Luteibacter rhizovicinus DSM 16549: one gene and its partner. The protein of the gene in region 1 binds, or shares a complex with, the protein of each later gene. Links are inferred from orthologs where the notes say so. Each region holds a gene or a part of one and is shown on either strand. Other genes may lie near its edges.

Region 1 (3,945 bases):
GGCAACCGCGAATTCCTGCGTAGGCAGCTTTAGACCATGTCGGCGGAGAACTCGGCACCCGAGGTGCAGGTTTCATGGACGACGACCCGGGCCAGGCCAGGCACGTCGACACGAAGGCGCTCGAAGATCCAGCGCGCCAGGTTTTCGCTGGTGGGATTGTCCAGGCCGTCGATGTCGTTGAGGTAATGGTGATCGAGGCGATCGTAGAGCGGCTGGAAGCGCGCCTTGAGGTCGCCAAAGTCCATGACCCAGCCGAACACGGGATCGATGGGACCCTCTACGTGCAACTCCACGCGGAACGAATGCCCGTGCAGACGCGAGCATTTATGCCCTTCGGGCACATTCGGCAGCCGATGGGCCGCCTCGATATGGAACGTCTTGAAGATGCGCATCGGTTCGGGTCGCGAGAAGTGACCGTCTATTCTAACGTACAGTCACGTCGACGATTTCCGCCCATAGGCCTTCACGACCGGGTTCGCACTTTTACGGATGACGCGGACGATCCGGGCCGCTTTCATGGGATAAGCATTACGCTCAAAACGACACGCGCGGAGCCGGGGGCTCCGCAAGCCACATTTACCGGGAGGCTTCATGGGCCTTGGACGTGGTTTGCCCGACAGTGCGCCCCTGTGCGGACTGGCCGAGGAAGTACTTGCTGCCCTGCCCTGGCCCTGCGCCGTGTGGCAGCGCGACAGTGGGCGCGTGGTGATGATCAACGGCGCCTTCCTGAGCGAGTTCGGCATCGGTCGAGGCCGTGCCGGCCCGACATGGATCGACAACCACCTCGAGCCCGTCGGCGACACGGGAGACGTCATCTTCCGTGACAGGCAGGCCCCGGCGCGGCGCTTCCGGATGACGCGACAGGCCATCGACGCGAAGTCCGGTGCCTTTGAAGCCGTCTTCCTGATGCCGCTGGCCGACGACGAGCCGACCGCCGATGAGCCGGCGGCAAGCCCGCTGGCCTCGCTGCGTCCCGATGTCGGACTGACGCGACGCGAGTCCCAGGTGCTCGACGGAATCATGAACGGCAAGCTCAACAAGGTCATCGCAGGCGAGCTCAACATCAGCCCGAAGACCGTCGAACTGCACCGGGCCAATTTGATGGCCAAACTACGGGTGCATAACGTGATCGAGCTGGCGCGGGCCGTGCTGGATAACCCACCACGCGTCGACGATGTGGCCGAAACGGAGTCCCTGCGGGCGATCTGACGCCCGGAAAGCGAGCAAGAAAAAAGCCGCACCCTGGGGGGCGCGGCTTCTTCTTTTTCTGGTGGCTAGAGGCGGGCTCGAACCGCCGACCTCAGCATTATGAGTGCCGCGCTCTGACCAGCTGAGCTACCTAGCCGTGGAACCTGGTCGTTCGTGAGACGGGCTCACGAAGGCCGGGCAGTTTAATCGGGGCGAGCCCTCCGTTCAAGTAGCGCCTTGTACACGCTTCTCGCGGTGTGGTTGAATCGGGCGTATCGCGGCACGTTCGCGGAGGGCGGATGATCGACGCTGATGGCTATCGACCGAATGTGGGGATCGTTCTCCTCAATGGGGACGGCCGCCTGTTCTGGGCGCGTCGGGTGAACCGTGACGGCTGGCAGTTTCCGCAGGGAGGCATGCGCAGCGACGAGACCCCCCTGGAGGCGATGTACCGCGAGCTGGAGGAAGAAACCGGCCTGCACGCCCACCACGTCGAAGTGCTGGCCGAGACCCGGGGCTGGCTGCGCTACCGCCTGCCCAGCCGTTTTGTCCGCCACCACCAGCGCCCTACCTGCATCGGCCAGAAGCAGGTCTGGTTCCTGCTCCGGCTGACCGGCAGCGAGGACGCCCTGAAGCTCGATGCCTGCGAAAAGCCCGAGTTCGACTCCTGGCGCTGGGTGGATTTCTGGTACCCGGCCAATCATGTGGTGAACTTCAAGCGTCAGGTCTATGAGCGGGCCCTGCGCCAGTTCGCCCCGACGGTCGAGGTCACCTGCTCGGTCACGGTGGGCACCTGCCCCCAGCAAGCCGAGGCCTTGCGCCTGGCCCAGGGCGGCGAGTAGTCAGACCTGCCCTCGGGCCGCCTTCACATCTGTGTAGTTGACAATCGTTCGCATTCGTATTCGAATGCGCACCCATGTACATCTGCATGTGCAATGCCGTCACCGATCACGCCATCCGCCGCGCCGCGGCCGAGGGCGTGGAGTCGTTTGCCCAGCTCCAGGCCCGCACGGGTTGCTCGGATTGCTGCGGCGCCTGCGAACCGGAAGCCCGCCAGTGCCTGCGTGACGCCGTCGAGCAGACCCGGTCGGTCCTGACCTTCCTGCCGACACCCGCCTGAGCGCATTCGTAGCGTTTTCGCGGACGCGAACCGTCTTCATTCTCGTTTCGTCATGCCCTTTCGGCGCGACGTATAGTCGTGCCCTGAACAGTCAGGGAGACCCCTCATGAAGGGCGACGCAAAGGTCATCGAATTTCTCAACAAGGTGCTCTACAACGAGCTCGCCGCGATCAACCAGTACTTCCTGCATTACAGGATGTTCAAGGACTGGGGCTACAACGAACTCGCCAAACACGAGTACGAAGAGTCGATCGAGGAGATGAAGCACGCGGACAAGCTGATCGAGCGGATTCTCTTCCTCGACGGCCTGCCGAACCTTCAGCACCTGGGCAAGCTGCGCATCGGTGAGAACGTGGTCGAAGCCCTGCAGGGCGACCTCGATCTGGAGATGATCGCGACCAAGGACCTGCGTGAGGCGATCGCCTACAGCGAAGGCATCCACGATTTCGTCAGCCGCGACCTGTTCAAGTTCATCCTTGGCCAGGAAGAAGAGCACATCGACTGGCTCGAAACGCAGTTCAGCCTGATCTCGGACATCGGTCCGGAGCGGTACATGCTGAGCAAGGTGGGGAAGCTGTCGGATTGAGGTCCGCCTTTATCGACTGAAGAAAAAAGCCGCCGCGAGGCGGCTTTTTTTGTGGTGGTCGCGAGATTCTTTCGCCGATGAATCGACTCCCACATAGTGCGGCTGGTCCCAGTTTGGGGGGCTGTCGGTTGACCCTGGAGGGAGGGGCGGGCTATACCATCCGGCCTTCACGCCTCCTCCACGGAATCGCCCATGGCTTCCCGGCACCCGCCACGATTCGTCGTGCGCACCCTCGCCGACACGGTTCGCGAGGGCCGCAAGCGGGCGCTGCTGCTCGGCCTGTGGGCAGCCAGCCTGGTCGTCGTCGGACTCTTTGTCTGGATGCTGACCAGCCATGGGCCGGCCGCTGTCACCTCCCGGACGGGCGCTCGCGCGCTCGGCGAGGAAAACGAGGATTTGCGCCAACAGGTAGCCAACCTCCAGCGCGCCGACCAGGTCGCCGGCATCGCCGCAAAGGAACTCAAGCGAAACCTGGCCGAGCGCGACGAGGAAATCAGCGGCCTGCGCACCGACCTCGCGTTCTATTCGCGCCTCGTCGGCGGCAATGGCCAGCGCGACGGGCTGAAAGTCCAGGGTGCCCGCACCGAGCCGGTCAAGGGATCGCCCAACGCCTGGAACGTCGTGATCACGCTCACCCAGAACGCGCGGCGCGGCGAGGTGCTGAAGGGCAACCTCAGCGTGGCCGTCGAGGGCATCCAGGGCAGCAAGGTCACGACGCTCGAGGGGCCGGCGCTCGGCCAGCCCGCCGCGGCGCAGGGGCCCGCCTTTGCGTTCAAATATTTCCAGCAGATCCAGGGAAGCTTCACCCTCCCCGCCGGGTTCAAGCCGACGCGCCTGCGCGTCGTCGCCAGCCCGGACGGCGACGAGCCCGTCACGCGTACGATTCCCTGGGAAGACGCCACTCGAAGCGACGAGGTCAACGATGTTCAACAGTAACCGGAAGCACCAGGCTCCCTCCGTCGGCGCCGCCGCGACCAGCCTGATCGCCCGCGGCGTCACCATCCGCGGCGACGTGCAGTTCAGCGGCACCCTGCACCTGGACGGCGTGGTG
Region 2 (3,921 bases), 350 kb from region 1 along the record:
TCACCGTGCGCACCGACGGAATCACCTTGTGCCCGCGCGCTTCGGCCAGCAGGGACACGTAGTAACCGGTGCCCAGGTACTTGTAGCTGCGGCACAGATTGACGACGTGCGTGCGCTCGTCGTCGCTCCCGACGGGCTCACGGAGGTAGTCCATGGCGCTGACGACATCGGTGGATGGGTAGTAGGAGCCCCAGTCCGAGGCTTTTTCCACGACGATGACGAGCCGGCTCATGAGACCTCGACAGACGACGAATACCTGCACTGCGACCCCACATGGAGCCGTTCGTTTCGTCGGTGGCGCAGTGTGGTCCTCCGGCGCCACGGCGCACAAGCGCCAGCGCTGAAGCCCGTTTAAACGAGTTCATGAAAAAGTCATTGATCAGCCCGGGCACGAGGTCTACAGTGCCGCGCTTGCCGATTCTCCCCGTCCGGCTCCGCAGCCGTCATCCCCCTCGCGCCGGAGTTTCCATAGCGCATGCGTCCACCCCCGGTAACCGCCGCGGTTCGCGTTCGTCGCGCCGAGGTCAGCGATCTCGACGATCTGGTCGCCCTCGAGGAATCGAGCTTCGCGCAGGACCGACTGAGCCGTGCCCAGTATCGCAAGCACCTCGACAGCGAGAGCGCCCTGGTGCTCGTTGCCAGTGCCAACCGTCGCCGCTTCCTCGGCACCGCGGTCGTCTTCTTCCGTAAGGGCAGCACGGTCGCCCGCCTGTATTCCATTGCCGCCAAGCCGCAGGCCCAGGGCAAGGGCGTGGGCTCCGCGCTGATCGAGGCTTCGGAAGAGACGGCGCGCTCGCGCGGCTGCCGTGCGCTCCGACTCGAGGTGCGCAAGGACAATGCCGTGGCCATTCGCCTGTATGAGCACCGTGGCTACCGGATCATCGGCGAGTACGCGCGCTACTACGCCGACGGCGCCGATGCCCTGCGCTTCGAAAAGCCGCTCTGAGCACGGCAGGGCTATACTGGCCGCCGTTTACGGGGAATCGCCCATGCGCCGACTGATCCTGCCGTTCGCCATCGCCGCTACCGCTGCCGCCGTGCTCTCCGCTTGCGGCCAGAAGGGCGACTTGTTCATGCCTCCGCCGCCGGCCCCCGGCACGACAGCCAGCCCGCAGGCGGCGCATCCGGCCACCGCTTCGACGGTCGAAGGCCCGGCCAAGGCCAGCAGCACCATCACCCCGTTCAACTCCGTCATTCACCAGTAACGACGATGCCCAATCGCTTTACCAAGATGCATGGGATCGGCAACGACTTCGTCATCGTGGACTGGCGCGAGGACGCGGGGCGGACGCCCAACGCGGCCCGCATCGCGGCCCTGGCCGATCGCCACACCGGCATCGGCTTCGACCAGCTGATCAGCATCGAGCCGGCACGCGATCCGTCCTGCGAGTTCTATTACGGCATCTGGAATGCGGACGGTTCGCCGTCGGGCCAGTGCGGTAATGGCGTTCGCTGCGTCGCTGCCTGGCTGTACCGCGACGGCGTGATCGAGCGCGACACCGACGTTCGCCTGGAAAGCCCGTCCGGCCCGGTCACGGTGCGGGTCCTCGACGAGAGCCGCGTCGTGGTCGACATGGGCGAGCCCGATTTCGATCCGGCCTCGCTGCCATTCGCCGCGTCCGCGCTGGCCGCCACGTATACCCTCGACGTCGTCGGCGAACGGATCACCTTCGGCGCCGTCTCGATGGGCAATCCGCATGCTGTCGTGTTCGACGACGACCTCGCCGATCCACGTATCGACCTGCTCGGCCCCGCGCTCACGGCCCATCCGGCCTTCCCGCTCGGCGTGAATGTCGGCTTCGCTCAACGCCTGGGGCCTGACCGGCTCCGTCTGCGCGTGCATGAACGCGGCAGCGGTTGGACCCGCGCCTGCGGCACCGGTGCCTGCGCCGCGGCCGCCGTGGCCCAGTCCCTCGGCATGGCTGCTCCGGTGGTGAACGTGGAACTGCCGGGCGGCACCTTGACGATCGAATGGCACGGTCCTGGCCACACACTGTGGATGACCGGCCCGGCCGCCTTTGTTTTCGAAGGCGAAGTGTGACGTTCGCGTGCGAACGGGGCACACTGACGACAAACAGGAAGCAAACCCCATGACCGACACCGCGATCGACGGCGACATCAAGCCAGCCACCGTGGCGTCCTACCTGCGGCGACACCCGGATTTCCTCGCCGACTACCCCGAGCTCGCCAACGCGCTCACCCTGCCAAGCAGCAACGGCCCGGCGGCGTCGCTCGCCGTGCACCAGTTGCGCGGCCTGCGTGAGAAGAATGCGGAGCTCGAGACACGGCTGAAGGAACTCGCCTCGATCGCCGGGGACAACGAGAAGCTGATGCGCCGTGTCCACGGGCTGATGCTGGCCTTGCTCAGCGCGAAGGACATCGAAGAGACCGTGCGCAGCGTGGTCCGCCGCCTCACCGAGGATTTCCAGTCCGAGCGGATTCGCCTGGTCTTCTTTGGCGACCTTGCCGGCCTGCCCGACGAGCCGTGGCTGCTTCGCGAGCCGCGCGGCAGCTCGGGCTTGCCCGAGTTCACTTCGTTTCTCGAGCACGCCGACCCCGTTGCCGGCCGACTCGCACCGGACAAGCTGCACCGTCTGTTCGGCAACGAAGCCCCGGATGTCCGTTCGGCGGCCCTGATGCGCGTGGGTCCCGACGCCTTGTTGGCGATCGGCAGCGCCGACGCCGACCGCTTCCATCCGGGTATGGGCACCCTGTTCCTGGACATGATTTCGACCACGGTCGGCTCGGCAATCGAACGGGCACGGAAGGCGGCGTGAGTCCACGCGAGGCCGTCGAGGCCTTCCTTCGGCACTTCGCTGCCGAACGTGCGCCGTCGGTCCACACGCTGGCGGCGTATCGCCGCGACCTGGAAAAGCTGCTCCGCTTCATGGAAGCCGACGGACTGGCGAGCTTCGATGCGCTCAGTCCGGATCGTCTACGCGGAATGATCGCCCGCGAACATCGAGGCGGCCTGCAGCCCAACAGCATCCAGCGCCTGCTTTCGGCCTGTCGCACCCTGTTCCGTTACCTCACCCGGGAGGGCCAGCTGGCCCACGACCCGGCCGCGGCGGTGCGTGGGCCGAAGGTGCGCCGCAAGCTGCCGCAGGTGCTGGACGCCGATGAGGCCAAGGAGCTGGTCGAGACCACGCTCGGCGGGACGCTGGCGCCGCGGGACTCCGCGATGATGGAACTGTTCTATTCCAGTGGCCTGCGTCTGTCCGAGCTCACCGGCCTGCACTGGGGCGACCTCGACCTGGAAGACGGTCAGGTGCGCGTGCTCGGCAAAGGCAGCAAGACGCGCATCCTGCCGGTCGGCCGCTTCGCCATCACGGCCCTGAAGGCACTCGCCGCGCTAGGCGGCGCGGGACCGGAGCAGCCCGTGTTCAAGGGCCGCGGCGGGGCACCGATCAGCGCCCGTGCGGTGCAGATGCGGCTGGCCAAGCTATCCAGCGGCCAGACCAAGCGGGTACATCCCCACATGCTCAGGCATACCTTCGCCAGCCACATGCTGGAGTCCTCCGGCGACTTGCGCTCGGTGCAGGAACTGCTCGGCCACGCCGACATCGCCACGACCCAGATTTACACCCACCTCGATTTCCAGCACCTGGCCAAGGTCTATGATGCTTCGCATCCAAGAGCGAAGCGAAAATAGGTACATGTGGGAGCCGATTCATCGGCGAATAATGAATAAACCCGCTGCGCAGCAGCGCCCCCAAGGTTCCTGGCCCCACCCCCGACTACAAAGCCGGCTCGGTGGGAGCCGATTCATCGGCGAATAACAAATAGACCCGCGGCGCAGCCGCGCTCCTCCCAGGTTGCTGGCCCCAGTCCCCACCAAAGCAAGAGCTCGCCGCTGAAGCGGCTCCCACACACAGCTCCTCCCCCCAAGACTTGCTACGCCGCTGCCCGGCCCCCACCTCT

The links. The genes of interacting proteins can lie anywhere in the genome.
Region 2: the proteins of BJI69_RS05905 (region 1) and dapF are in contact, whole or in part, in a solved structure (PDB 5YGU), measured with the Escherichia coli proteins. The link is inferred for Luteibacter rhizovicinus DSM 16549 from one-to-one orthologs.

Annotation. Positions count from the first base shown.
Region 1 is NZ_CP017480.1:1,280,881-1,284,825, forward strand. What follows is about bases 422-3,258. They hold BJI69_RS05905 (RNA pyrophosphohydrolase), read left to right. Parts: upstream 422-1,487; coding sequence 1,488-2,030; downstream 2,031-3,258. Other genes in these bases: BJI69_RS23005 (LuxR family transcriptional regulator), read left to right, coding at 592-1,209; BJI69_RS05910 ((2Fe-2S)-binding protein), read left to right, coding at 2,105-2,308; bfr (bacterioferritin), read left to right, coding at 2,415-2,894; BJI69_RS05920 (DUF6776 family protein), read left to right, coding at 3,117-3,258. Also shown: 6-carboxytetrahydropterin synthase QueD, read right to left, coding at 30-392; more of BJI69_RS05920, read left to right, coding at 3,259-3,830; BJI69_RS05925 (bactofilin family protein), read left to right, coding at 3,817-3,945. UniProt on the Escherichia coli protein: Master regulator of 5'-end-dependent mRNA decay.
Region 2 is NZ_CP017480.1:1,635,019-1,638,939, reverse strand. What follows is about bases 313-3,125. They hold dapF (diaminopimelate epimerase), read left to right. Parts: upstream 313-1,210; coding sequence 1,211-2,041; downstream 2,042-3,125. Other genes in these bases: BJI69_RS07430 (tyrosine recombinase XerC), read left to right, coding at 2,774-3,125; BJI69_RS07435 (DUF484 family protein), read left to right, coding at 2,091-2,777; lptM (LPS translocon maturation chaperone LptM), read left to right, coding at 990-1,205; BJI69_RS07450 (GNAT family N-acetyltransferase), read left to right, coding at 476-946. Also shown: BJI69_RS07455 (RimK family protein), read right to left, coding at 1-232; more of BJI69_RS07430, read left to right, coding at 3,126-3,652. UniProt on the Escherichia coli protein: Involved in the succinylase branch of the L-lysine biosynthesis and in the biosynthesis of the pentapeptide incorporated in the peptidoglycan moiety. Catalyzes the stereoinversion of LL-2,6-diaminopimelate (L,L-DAP) to meso-diaminopimelate (meso-DAP).